DNA from 4 places in the Erwinia sp. GW821-FHT03D09 genome. Region 2 is predicted to be linked to each of the others. Evidence: predicted binding sites of a transcription regulator. Region 2 holds the regulator's gene; each other region holds the start of a gene.
What was found. Region 2 encodes LexA, which represses DNA repair genes until DNA is damaged. Its sites were predicted from a motif close to TNCTGTATGTACATACAGNA; they were not measured.

Region 1 (3,151 bases), on a different contig from region 2:
GCTGGCGGAGATGACCGGCATCAGCCGCGCCTCGCTGTCGCGTATTGAACGCGGGGAAAACAGCCCGACCGCCGCGCTGCTCAACCGGCTGTGCAGCGCCTATGGGCTGACCATGTCGCGCCTGCTAAGCGAAGTGGAGCAGAGTGGTCCGCAGCATCTCCGACCCTCGCAGCAGAACGTCTGGCGCGATGCCAGCAGCGGTTATCTGCGGCGCAGCGTGTCCCCGCCCGCACAGGCTTTTCACGCCGAGTTGGTGGAGGCGCAGCTGGAGCAGGGTGCGCTGATTGAGTATGACCTGCCGCCGCTGGCCGGGCTGGAGCAGCATATCTGGATGCTGGACGGTGTGCTGATTTTCCGCATGAATGACCAGCAGTGGCGGCTGGAAAAGGGTGACTGCCTGCGCTTTCATCTGTTTGGCCGCACGTCGTTCAGCGCGCCGGAAGCCGGAGGCGCTCGCTATGCGCTGGTGGTGGCACGCCCATGAATCAGATTGAATATGAGTGGCTGGACGCGCAGCAGGCGCGTGATGAGCTTCCGGCACTGTGCCGGGTACTGGAAGGCTGTGTGGCGCAGGGGGCCAGCGTCGGCTTTGTTAACTGCGATCCGCAGACTTTCAGTCGTTTCTGGCAGGATGTGGTGTTCAGCCTGGCCTGCGGCGATAAAACGCTACTGGTGGCGAGGCTGGCCGATCGCATTGTAGCAACGGTGATGGTGGTGCTGGCTATGCCGCCGAACGGTGCGCACCGCGCCGAGGTAATCAAGCTGCTGGTTCATCCCGATGCGCGTCGGCGGGGAATCGCGCGCGAGTTGATGATAAGGGCGGAGGTGCGTGCTAAGCAGGCGGGCCGTTCGCTGCTGGTGCTGGATACCCGTAGTGGCGATGTGGCGGAGCCGCTTTATCGCGCGCTGGGCTGGCTGGTGGCGGGGGAAATTCCATCTTATGCGCGATCCACTCAGGGGGCGATGGATGCCACTACGCTGATGTATAAAATGCTCTGATACACAAAGCATCGTGTTGCCGGAGAATTGCGGAGCGGTTCGACTTTTCATGGGCGATCCGCATCCGCAGGCTGACGCCAGCGCGATACTGTGTAAAAATACAGCCCTGATTTTTTGCAAAGGGTTGTCATGGCGTTAACTGCGGCGTTAAAAGCGCAAATTGCCGGGTGGTATAAAGCCCTGCAACAGCAAGTCCCCGATTTTATTCCGCGCGCTCCGCAGCGGCAGATGATTGCTGAGGTGGCGAAAACGCTGTCGGGTGAAGAAGGGCGCCATCTGGCGATTGAAGCACCGACCGGCGTGGGGAAAACCCTCTCCTACCTGCTCCCCGGTATTGCCGTCAGCCGCGCCGAGGAAAAGCCGCTGGTGGTCAGCACCGCCAACGTGGCGCTGCAGGATCAGATTTACAGTAAAGATCTGCCGCTGCTGAAGAAAATCATTCCCGAACTGACCTTTACCGCTGCCTTTGGCCGCGGGCGCTATGTCTGCCCACGCAATCTGTCGGCGCTGGCGACCGACGAAGAGAAGCAGGGCGATCTGCTGCTGTTCCTTGATGATGAGATGACCGCCAGCAAGGCGGAGCGGGCGGTCTGCTACGAGCTGGAAAAAGCACTGAACCGCTACGAATGGGACGGACTGCGCGATCACTGCAAGGACAACATCGAAGACTCGCTGTGGCAGCGTATCAGCACCGATAAGGCCAACTGCCTCGGCAGCAACTGCCACTGGTTCCGCGAGTGCCCGTTCTACGTGGCGCGGCGTGAGATCGAAAACGCCGATGTGGTGGTGGCGAACCATGCGCTGGTGATGGCGGCGCTGGAAACCGAATCGGTACTGCCGCCGCCGAAGCACCTGCTGCTGGTGCTGGATGAAGGGCACCATCTGCCGGACGTGGCGCGCGACGCGCTGGAAATGAGCGGCGAAATCACCCCCGGCTGGACTACTCTACAGTTCGATTTGTTTGCCCGCCTCGTTGAGCAGTGCATGGCGCAGTTCAGGCCCAGGCGGCCACCGCCGCTGGCCAACCCGGATCGCCTTAAAGAGCACTGTGAAGAAGTGCGCGAGCAGCTGCAAATGCTGTCGCACATTCTCGGTCTGTATCTGCCGCCGGACGGGCAGGAGGGGGAGTACCGCTTTGAGATGGGACTGCTGCCGGAGGAGATCATGACGATCTGCGGCAGGCTGTTCAAACTCAGCGACGCGCTGCGCGGGATGGCGGAAGGGCTGGTTAACGATCTCAGTGAAAAAAGCGGCCAGTATGACGTGGTGCGCCTGCACCGTGTGCTGCTGCAAATGAACCGCGCGCTGGGCTGGTTTGAAGCCAGCAGCAAGCTGTGGCGGCTGGCGGCGCTGGAGCAGACGTCCGGCGCGCCGGTGTCGAAGTGGGTGACCCGCGAGCTGCGCGACGGCAGCGTGCATCTGATGCTGCACTGTGCCGGGATACGCGTCAGCGATCAGCTGGAAAAGCTGTTGTGGCGTAAAATTCCCCATGTGGTGCTGACATCTGCGACACTGCGCTCGCTGAACAGCTTCCAGCGGCTGCAGGAGATGTCCGGGCTGAGTGAAAAAGCCGACGATCGTTTTGTCGCGCTGGACTCGCCGTTTAATCATGTGCAGCAGGGCAAACTGATTATCCCGCAGATGCAGCACGAGCCGCTGCTGGCGAATGAGGTGGCGCATCTGGCCGAAATGGCCCACTTTTTCCGTCACCAGATAAAGCAGGCTAAACATAAAGGGCTGCTGGTGCTGTTCGCCAGCAACCGGGCTATGCAGCAGTTTATTGCCTGCCTGCCCGAGCTGCGTTTAATGATGCTGGTGCAGGGCGACAAACCGCGCCCGGCGCTGGTGGCGCTGCATCGCCAGCGCGTGGAGCGTGGGGAAACCAGCGTACTGGTTGGTTTGCAGTCCTTTGCGGAGGGGCTGGATCTGAAAGGGGAGCTACTTTCTCAGGTCCATATTCATAAAATCGCTTTCCCCCCGGTGGACAGTCCGGTTATTTTGACCGAGGGCGAGTGGCTGAAAAGCATGAAGCGTTATCCTTTTGAGGTGCAAAGTCTGCCCAGCGCCTCGTTTAATCTTATCCAGCAGGTGGGGCGACTGATCCGCAGCCACGACTGCTTCGGTGAGATTGTGATTTACGACCGGCGGCTGT
Region 2 (3,151 bases):
GCCCAGGCGCACGGCCAAACATCACCGATACCGGCACCATCTGTACATCCAGATCGGGATGATTACGGTGCAGGTCCAGATAGTCATGGAACAGCTTAACCGACTCAAGGTTTGGTACGAAATAGGGGAACACGCGCGGACCGTCATGGATAAACACATAGCGGGGCAGCATGGTGCCGTCGATCTCCAGCGGATGCAACGGATCGGGGAGATCCTGTTTGCGGCATTGTTCGCGCAGGGCAAGGAGATCGGCCTTTGAATCATAAGGCAGCACATACATAATAGGGCGAGAAGTATCAAGCCCAAGCTCGGCAACCGGTTCGGCCGGGATTGCCTTACTTTTTACCAGGAATTTCACTGGCAGATTCAACAGTTTGTAATATAAATTACGCCAACCTGACATAGACAACATGAAGCCTCTTGTTAGCAAAGCGCCGCAAGCATACCAGAAAGCGCTAACAGAATCTGTGGTATTGCAAAATGTGCTACACCCTCTCATTGACGTTAAACTTCCCAAAGGGTTCCCTGATTATGGCAAATAACGCCACCGGATTGACTCGAATTGTAAAAGCAGCGGGCTATTCCTGGAAAGGTATACGTGCTGCCTGGCAACATGAAGCGGCATTCCGCCAGGAAGCCATCGCCGCCATTATCGCCATCCTGATCGCCTGCTGGCTGGATGTTGACGCCGTCACCCGCGTGCTGCTGATCGGCTCTGTGGTGATGGTGATTATCGTCGAAATCCTTAACAGCGCCATTGAGGCGGTAGTAGACCGTATCGGCAGTGAAATTCATCCGCTGGCCGGGCGTGCCAAAGATATGGGCTCCGCCGCCGTATTATTAAGTATAATATTGGCAGTTTTTGTGTGGGCAATGCTCTTGATCGCACATTTGCGATAGGTTTTCCGAAATTCAACAAACTGCTGTTTTTTAGCCAGCTTTGGGTTTTCAACGCGCAAATACCTGTATATACTGACAGTTGACTGTATAAACAACCAGGGGGCGGGATGAAAGCACTAACGGCACGGCAGCAGCAGGTTTACGACCTGATTCGCGACCACATTAACCAGACCGGCATGCCGCCGACGCGGGCAGAAATTGCCTCGCAGCTTGGCTTCCGTTCCCCCAATGCTGCTGAAGAACACCTGAAAGCGCTGGCCAGGAAAGGCGTGATTGAGATCGTTTCCGGTGCATCACGCGGCATTCGTCTGATGATGGAAGAAGCAGAGGGGCTGCCGCTGATTGGCCGCGTTGCCGCCGGTGAGCCGCTGCTGGCCGAGCAGCATATCGAAGGTCACTACTCGGTGGACCCGGAACTGTTCAAACCCAATGCGGACTTCCTGCTGCGCGTTAGCGGCATGTCGATGAAAGATATCGGCATCATGGACGGCGATCTGCTGGCGGTGCACAAAACGGAAGACGTGCGTAATGGCCAGGTTGTTGTGGCGCGTATTGATGACGAAGTTACCGTTAAGCGCCTGAAAAAACAGGGTAACATCGTTCACCTGCTGCCGGAAAACAGCGAGTTTCAGCCGATCGTTGTCGATCTGCGCCAGCAGACGCTGACTATTGAAGGTCTGGCCGTCGGTGTTATCCGCAACGGCAACTGGCTGTAATTCCCTGGTAAACCTGACGCGTTGCCCTCTGCGGCGCGTTTTGCGATCCTTCGTCTCTCCCTGCTTCCGGTTGGAAAATAATGCGACTGCTGACGGTTGCCGATAAAAATCTCTGGCGGCTGGCGCTGCCGATGATCCTCTCCAATATTACCGTGCCACTGCTCGGGCTGGTGGATACCGCCGTTATTGGCCATCTCGATAGCCCGACCTACCTCGGCGGCGTGGCGATTGGCACCACCATTACCAGCTTCCTGTTCATGCTGCTGCTGTTTTTGCGCATGAGCACCACCGGGCTGACCGCACAGGCTTTCGGTGCGAACGACAAGCCCGCACTGGCGCGAGCATTAATGCAGCCGCTGCTGCTGGCGCTGCTGGCAGGTTTCACCTTTATTCTGCTGAAAGCGCCGTTGACTCATCTGGCGCTGGGGCTGACCGGCGGCAGTAAAGACGTGCTGCATCAGGCCGATCTGTTTATGCAGATCCGCTGGCTCAGCGCGCCCGCCACGCTGGCGAACCTGGTTCTGCTCGGCTGGCTGCTTGGCGTGCAGTATGCCCGTGCGCCGGTGATCCTGCTGGTGGTGGGCAACCTGGTGAATATCCTGCTGGATCTGTGGTTTGTTATCGGCCTGAAGTGGGGCGTGCAGGGCGCCGCTGCCGCGACGGCTATCGCTGAATACGTCAGCCTGCTCGTGGGCCTGCTGCTGGTGTGGCGTGCGATGGTGATGCGTGGCCTGTCGCTGCGTCTGCTGCTGAGTGCATGGCGCGGTAATCTGGCCCGCCTGCTGAGGCTGAACCGCGACATTATGCTGCGTTCGCTGCTGTTGCAGGTGTGCTTTGCCTCACTGACGATCTTCGGTGCCCGGCTCGGTAGCGATATTGTTGCCGTCAATGCGGTTCTGCTGATGTTTCTGACCTTCACCGCCTATGCGCTGGATGGTTTCGCCTATGCGGTGGAAGCCTGCTCGGGTGAAGCCTTTGGCGCGGGAAACAGCCGACAGCTGCTCAGCGTCTGGCACGCGGCCTGCCGCCAGTCCGGCGTTGTGGCGCTGGCGTTCTCGTTGATTTATGCCTTCGGCGGTGAGCATATTGTGGCGCTACTGACCTCTCTGGAGCCTCTGCGGGAACTGGCCGATCGCTATTTATGGTGGCAGGTGGTGATGCCGCTGGCTGGCGTAGGCTGCTATCTACTGGACGGCATGTTTATCGGTGCCACCCGCGCCAGCGAAATGCGTAACAGCATGGTGGTGGCCGCAGCGGGCTTTGGGCTGACGCTGTTTACCGTTCCGCTGCTGGGCAATCACGGTTTGTGGCTGGCGGTAACGGTATTCCTGCTGCTGCGCGGTATCAGCCTGTGGTTTATCTGGCAGCGGCACTGGCGAAACGGCACCTGGTTTACCCTGTCGCGCTGACGGAAATATTTGCTTACTTCTCCCTGAACAACGGCCAGCTTGCTGAACGGGCTGGTTTTTTTTGATTTCTAGCGTTGGATTTCAGGCTTTGAAGGCACTCAGATTGGCCTGTGCGCAGCACCTTCC
Region 3 (3,151 bases), on a different contig from region 2:
CTGAAAAAATCACCCTTTTCGTTGCGCGTTGCTTTTAAACCAGGCGCGCAATTCCTCTTTGACTGCGGTAGGCAACGCCTCATAGTGGCTGCCAACTATAGCCCCTTCAAGAGCAAATAGCACCGAAAGGCCAAGATGTTTATTGATAGTCCGCAGTTTAAGCCAGCTTCGTTTTGCCCCCTGCTCCATGAGCATTTCAATGGAACAAATACCGACTTCTCGCAGCAATGCTTCCATCCGAATCCCCATATTGGGTAGATCTTTAATCCGCCGATTTCTTAGCCTGTCTTTTAATTCCTGCCGTGCACCATTCAGACACAGTGAGGAAATAGCCACTAACTGGTCGGCATCGGACCACAGCACACCATCAACACGGTAGTAATTAAGGGCAACCGGCAGACCTCGCTTTACAAAATGCAGAGGCTGCATTTTCCTTTCACTTATATAGGGCTGGGCCTGTTCGCAGGCACGAAGATACAGTTCTCCATCGGCAACAACTGCAAATACGGTCTTCGCTACAGACAGGCTATAGCCACCAAACTGTGTGCGAGATTCCACTGGCCCCAATGCCGCCAAACGCTGTTTCGTCTGCTCAATTCTCTGTTTTGAACTACTCATAGCAACTCCCTGCTTAGCTTAAGAAGATTCGCATAAATCCCGAAAAATCAACATATTGAAACATAGGCAATCCGTATTACAGGTTCAATGAATAAATGAGAATGTTTCAAGTTATCTTGCGATTTTGCGAGGCGTAATCAAAAAAATAAGGTTGATCTTTACTCATTACATATATACTGTATATCTATACAGTGACATTGCGAGCGAAGACATCATGCATACCTATTTCCCGAAATCTCAATCAGTTAATAGTGCATTCCACGTTTCATCACGCGTGACATCTGCTCCAGCTAATGCCGCTGGCCTGATTAGCGAATTAATTTACAGCGAGAACCAACCCGGCATGACGCAGCTGTTATTGCTGCCTCTTTTACAGCAGTTAGGCAAGCAGTCCCGCTGGCAGCTGTGGCTCACTCCTCACCAAAAGTTGAGCCGCGACTGGTTGCAACGTTCCGGGCTTCCTTTAGATCGCGTTATGCAGGCGACACATTCAGGACCAATCACTACCGTTGAGGCAATGATTAAGGCACTGCAAACAGGGAATTACAGTGTTGTTTTGGGGTGGTTCGAAGAGGATGTTTCGGAGAGCGATCGTGCACGACTGCTGGCAGCAGCAAACTCTGGTCAGGCTCTGGGCTTAATCATGCGCCCCGATCGTGCAAATTCTCAGTCAGGCAGACCGCTTAGCGGGTTAAAAATTCATTCAAGTTTGTATCATTAAGTAAAAACGAGATAATTCTTAAGGATTTTTTCTCGTGGTACACGCCTCCAGCCCCAGATAATGTTATGGCGCGGCTGTACAATAGCTTAGCTGCGTCTCTGACCATTTCTTATACACATAATTCCCTTCGGAATGTTAAAAAATATGTAAGATTCCCCATTTTTTTAGCGGCCAGCGTCATATCACACTTGTAAGTTTGCTAGTACGTTGTAGACTTTATCTCGCCAGGGTGCTCAATAACCTCCTTTTTTTGGAAGAGTCATAAACGAGCATTACAACCCGGCAAAGGATTTAACCAAAGAGCTTAATTTAAGCTCATTGCCTATTTGGATGATAACGAGGCGCAAAAATGAAAAAGACAGCTATCGCAATTGCAGTGGCACTGGCTGGCTTCGCTACCGTAGCGCAGGCCGCTCCTAAAGATGACACTTGGTATACCGGTGCTAAACTGGGCTGGTCTCAGTACCACGACAAAGGTTACTACGGTAACGGTTACCAAAACAACGACGGCCCAACTCATGAAAACCAGCTTGGTGCTGGTGCATTCGTTGGTTATCAGGCGAATCCATACCTGGGCTTCGAACTGGGTTATGATTGGCTTGGCCGTATGCCTTACAAAGGCGACCGGGTTAACGGCGCATTCAAAGCGCAGGGCGTTCAGCTGGCAGCTAAGTTGAGCTACCCGGTTCTGGACAACCTGGACCTGTACACCCGTCTGGGTGGTATGGTATGGCGTGCTAACTCCACTCAGCAGGAAGTTGGCGGCGCTCGCATCAGCGACCACGATACCGGCGTTTCTCCACTGGCAGCAGTGGGTATTGAATATGCTCTGACTCCAAACTGGGCAACTCGTCTGGACTATCAGTGGGTGAACAACATCGGTGACGCAGGTACCGTTGGTGCGCGTCCTGATAACTCTATGCTCAGCGTAGGTGTTTCTTACCGTTTCGGTCAGGAAGAAGCTGCTCCGGCACCGGCTCCAGCACCCGCTCCGGCTCCAGTTGTTGAAACCAAGCGTTTCACCCTGAAGTCTGACGTGCTGTTCAACTTCAACAAAGCCACTCTGAAACCAGAAGGTCAGCAGGCTCTGGATCAGCTGTACACCCAGCTGAGCAATCTGGACCCTAAAGATGGTTCTGTTGTCGTTCTGGGCTTCACAGACCGCATTGGTTCTGAAGAATACAACCAGAAACTGTCTGAGAAACGTGCTCAGTCAGTAGTGGATTACCTGGTATCTAAAGGTATCCCAGCTAACAAGATCTCTGCACGTGGCCAGGGTAAATCTAACCCTGTTACCGGCAACACCTGTGACAGCGTGAAAGGCCGTCAGGCTCTGATCGACTGCCTGGCGCCAGACCGTCGCGTAGAAATCGAAGTTAAAGGTATCAAAGACGTTGTGACTCAGCCTCAGGCTTAAGTCACGCTTTGATCAAAAAACCCCGCTCAGGCGGGGTTTTTTATTTCCTTCATTACAGCATCTAAGAGTTAAATTGCTTTCCGTCCTGCTACTCAGGTTTACCGAGAATAGCCTTCAGATCCTGCTTAAGTGAGGACATCTGACTGGCATACTGCTCTTTACGTTCCGCATCCTCAATAAGCTGCACCACCGTTTCCGAAAGCGTACTGTTACGGCGCTGCGCCAGCCCAGCAAGACGCTGCCACACCAGATATTCCAGATCGATAGACTTCTTGCGCGTATGCTGATGCTCAGCATTAAAATGGCGTTTACGACGCGCGCGAATCGTCTGCTTCATACGGTTCTCAAGAGCCGGATTAATATGCTGGTTAATCCAGGTCAAAACCAGATTGGGA
Region 4 (3,151 bases), on a different contig from region 2:
AGTACCAGCGCACGGGCCAGCGCCAGATGCTGCTGTTGGTCGAGGGGCAGTTCGCCACTGCGCTGCTGGCGTAGCGAATAGAGTGCCGGAAAAAGGCCATAAACCATCTTTGGAATAGCCCGGTAGCGCTCCTGTTCGGCCCCGGCCAGCAGCGCAATTTGCAGGTTTTCTTCCACGCTAAGCTGAGAAAAAATCTGCCTGCCCTGTGGAACATAGCCAATGCCGAGAGCAGCCCGCCGCTCCACCGGCTGTAGCAGCAGGTCCTGCGGTGGCAGATCGCCTTCCTGCCAAATCATCGAACCGCTGTTGATCGGCAGGTGTCCCATGATGCAGTTAACCAGCGTGGTCTTCCCCATTCCGGGGCGGCCAATGATTCCTGTACAGGTGCCGGGGGGAAGATCGAGGTCCACATCCCACAGAATATGGTTTTGCCCATAAAATTGATTAATTGAACGTAAACTCAGCATCTTGCACTCTCCTCCAGACAGTATCCGATTGCACCCGTGTTACAGGGCGATTTAGCTGGCGAACTGTTTAACAAGCAATTAACGGGCCATCTCTTCAGAACGATGAAAAACTCAATGAACCCTCAGTTCTGCTGCTGTATTTGTCAGAAACGTTAAACAATTTCCACGGGTAATCAGCATGCTGCACCCCGGTAGTGCTCTCCGCTAATCAAGCGTGGTGCAGCTGCTGCGTGAAATGGCAGGAGGGAGCTAAAAGCTGAACGACGGGGATGCTTAAAATTCCTGCTGTCTATGCAGAATTCCACGTTTTCATATCCAAAAAAGAACGTTGAAGTGTGAAAAAAAAAACAAAAAAAAATATTTAGCCGCGGTTATGAGCGATGGGGACGATTTATACACATCAGACGTTACAAGCGCTGTAATCAGTTATCCACTGTTACTGTGGATAACCTTGTGTATTAGATTGTGAAAACTTGCGTAAAGCGAGAGCGGGCGCGGCTTTGGCTCTGATTGGCGCGAAACTCGGCTTGTTATTGAATTTTATTAAAATCAGCAATTTAACTAAAATCAAGCGCCGGAAATTCTTGAGTCAAAGTCGGCCATGCTTTTAACTGCCGGAGCTTGACAAATGTTAATATGACAAAAGTTATGGGGATAACCCGGTAACAGTTTGTGCGCAGTCGTTTGCGTACTGTCGCACAAAAGTGCGGCTTTGCCCTCCGGATTCGCATTATGCAAATTAACTGTTAATTTATCCAGTATTTTTAACTGGCAAATTAGCGATGGCGGAGTAGAATTAGAACCCGGTTCGTGCATATTTCCATCAGGTAGCCTGCTAATGAGCAAAGTCTTTAAACTCAACTCCGATTTTAAACCCTCTGGCGATCAGCCTGAGGCGATCCGTCGTCTGGAAGAGGGTCTGGAAGACGGGCTGGCTCACCAGACGCTGCTTGGGGTAACGGGTTCAGGAAAAACGTTTACTGTCGCCAACGTGATTGCCGATCTCAACCGGCCAACCATGGTGCTGGCACCCAATAAGACCCTGGCGGCGCAGCTGTACGGCGAGATGAAGGAGTTTTTCCCCGATAATGCGGTGGAATACTTTGTCTCCTATTACGATTATTACCAGCCTGAAGCCTACGTCCCCAGCTCGGACACCTTTATCGAGAAGGATGCGTCGGTTAATGAGCATATTGAACAGATGCGCCTGTCGGCGACGAAAGCGCTGCTGGAGCGTCGTGATGTGATCGTGGTGGCGTCGGTCTCAGCGATTTACGGCCTGGGCGACCCCGACCTCTATCTGAAGATGATGCTGCACCTGACGCGCGGCATGGTGATTGACCAGCGCGCGATCCTGCGGCGTCTGGCAGAGCTACAGTACACCCGTAACGATCAGGCCTTCCAGCGCGGTACGTTCCGCGTGCGCGGTGAGGTCATCGATATTTTCCCGGCGGAGTCCGACGACTACGCGCTGCGGGTTGAACTGTTTGACGAAGAGGTGGAACGGCTGTCGATTTTCGACCCGCTGACCGGGCAAATCACCTCGGTGATCCCGCGCTATACCATCTATCCGAAAACCCACTATGTGACGCCGCGCGAGCGTATTCTGCAGGCGATGGAAGAGATCAAAGTGGAGCTGGCCGATCGCCGTCAGGTGCTGCTGGCCAACAATAAACTGCTGGAAGAACAGCGCATCAGTCAGCGCACTCAGTTTGACCTCGAAATGATGAACGAGTTGGGCTACTGTTCAGGCATTGAAAACTACTCGCGCTATCTTTCCGGGCGCGGTCCGGGTGAAGCGCCGCCAACGCTGTTTGACTATCTGCCTCCTGATGGCCTGCTGGTGATTGATGAATCGCACGTCACCATTCCGCAGATCGGCGGCATGTATCGCGGGGACCGGGCGCGAAAAGAGACGCTGGTGGAATACGGTTTCCGCCTGCCGTCGGCGCTGGATAACCGTCCGTTGAAGTTTGAAGAGTTTGCGGCGCTGGCCCCGCAGACCATCTATGTTTCCGCCACGCCGGGCAACTACGAGCTGGAAAAATCCGGCGGTGATGTTATCGATCAGGTGGTTCGCCCAACCGGTCTGCTCGACCCGATTGTGGAAGTGCGCCCCGTCGGTACCCAGGTTGACGATCTGCTGTCTGAGATTCGCCAGCGGGTGGCGATTAACGAACGTGTGCTGGTGACGGTGCTGACCAAACGCATGGCGGAAGATTTAACCGAATACCTGGAAGAGCACGGCGAGCGGGTGCGTTATCTGCACTCTGACATCGACACCGTTGAGCGTGTTGAAATCATCCGCGACCTGCGCCTCGGCAAGTTTGATGTGCTGGTGGGCATCAACCTGCTGCGAGAGGGGCTGGATATGCCGGAAGTCTCACTGGTAGCGATCCTCGATGCCGACAAAGAGGGATTCCTGCGTTCTGAACGTTCGTTGATCCAGACCATCGGCCGTGCGGCGCGTAACCTCAACGGTAAAGCGATTCTGTACGGCGATAAGATTACCCCGTCGATGGAACGCGCTATCGGTGAAACCGAGCGCCGCCGCGAGAAACAGGACGCCTTTAACAAAGAAAACGGCATCGTGCCGCAGGCGCTGAACAAGAAAATTGCCGATATTCTGGAACTAGGGCAGGGGCTGGCGAAAAACAAAGCCAAACCGCGCAGCATGAAGGGCC

Region 1: a site for LexA is predicted at 1,086-1,105, ahead of dinG (ATP-dependent DNA helicase DinG). Genes of this name have one in related genera too.
Region 3: a site for LexA is predicted at 793-812, ahead of sulA (SOS-induced cell division inhibitor SulA). Genes of this name have one in related genera too.
Region 4: a site for LexA is predicted at 1,209-1,228, ahead of uvrB (excinuclease ABC subunit UvrB). Genes of this name have one in related genera too.

Annotation. Positions count from the first base shown of each region.
Region 1 covers NZ_JBWKUK010000010.1:19,515-22,665, forward strand. Annotated here, with positions in the region: gene AC07U6_RS11520 (helix-turn-helix domain-containing protein) at 1-484, shown strand, start outside; gene AC07U6_RS11525 (GNAT family N-acetyltransferase) at 481-999, shown strand; gene dinG (ATP-dependent DNA helicase DinG) at 1,129-3,151, shown strand, end outside.
Region 2 covers NZ_JBWKUK010000007.1:46,942-50,092, forward strand. Annotated here, with positions in the region: gene plsB (glycerol-3-phosphate 1-O-acyltransferase PlsB) at 1-403, opposite strand, end outside; gene AC07U6_RS08345 (diacylglycerol kinase) at 532-900, shown strand; gene lexA (transcriptional repressor LexA) at 1,008-1,616, shown strand; gene dinF (MATE family efflux transporter DinF) at 1,697-3,025, shown strand.
Region 3 covers NZ_JBWKUK010000010.1:178,016-181,166, reverse strand. Annotated here, with positions in the region: gene yccS (YccS family putative transporter) at 1-4, shown strand, start outside; gene AC07U6_RS12220 (TfoX/Sxy family DNA transformation protein) at 10-618, opposite strand; gene sulA (SOS-induced cell division inhibitor SulA) at 833-1,339, shown strand; gene ompA (porin OmpA) at 1,689-2,756, shown strand; gene matP (macrodomain Ter protein MatP) at 2,845-3,151, opposite strand, start outside.
Region 4 covers NZ_JBWKUK010000026.1:27,176-30,326, forward strand. Annotated here, with positions in the region: gene AC07U6_RS20790 (ABC transporter ATP-binding protein) at 1-467, opposite strand, end outside; gene uvrB (excinuclease ABC subunit UvrB) at 1,306-3,151, shown strand, end outside.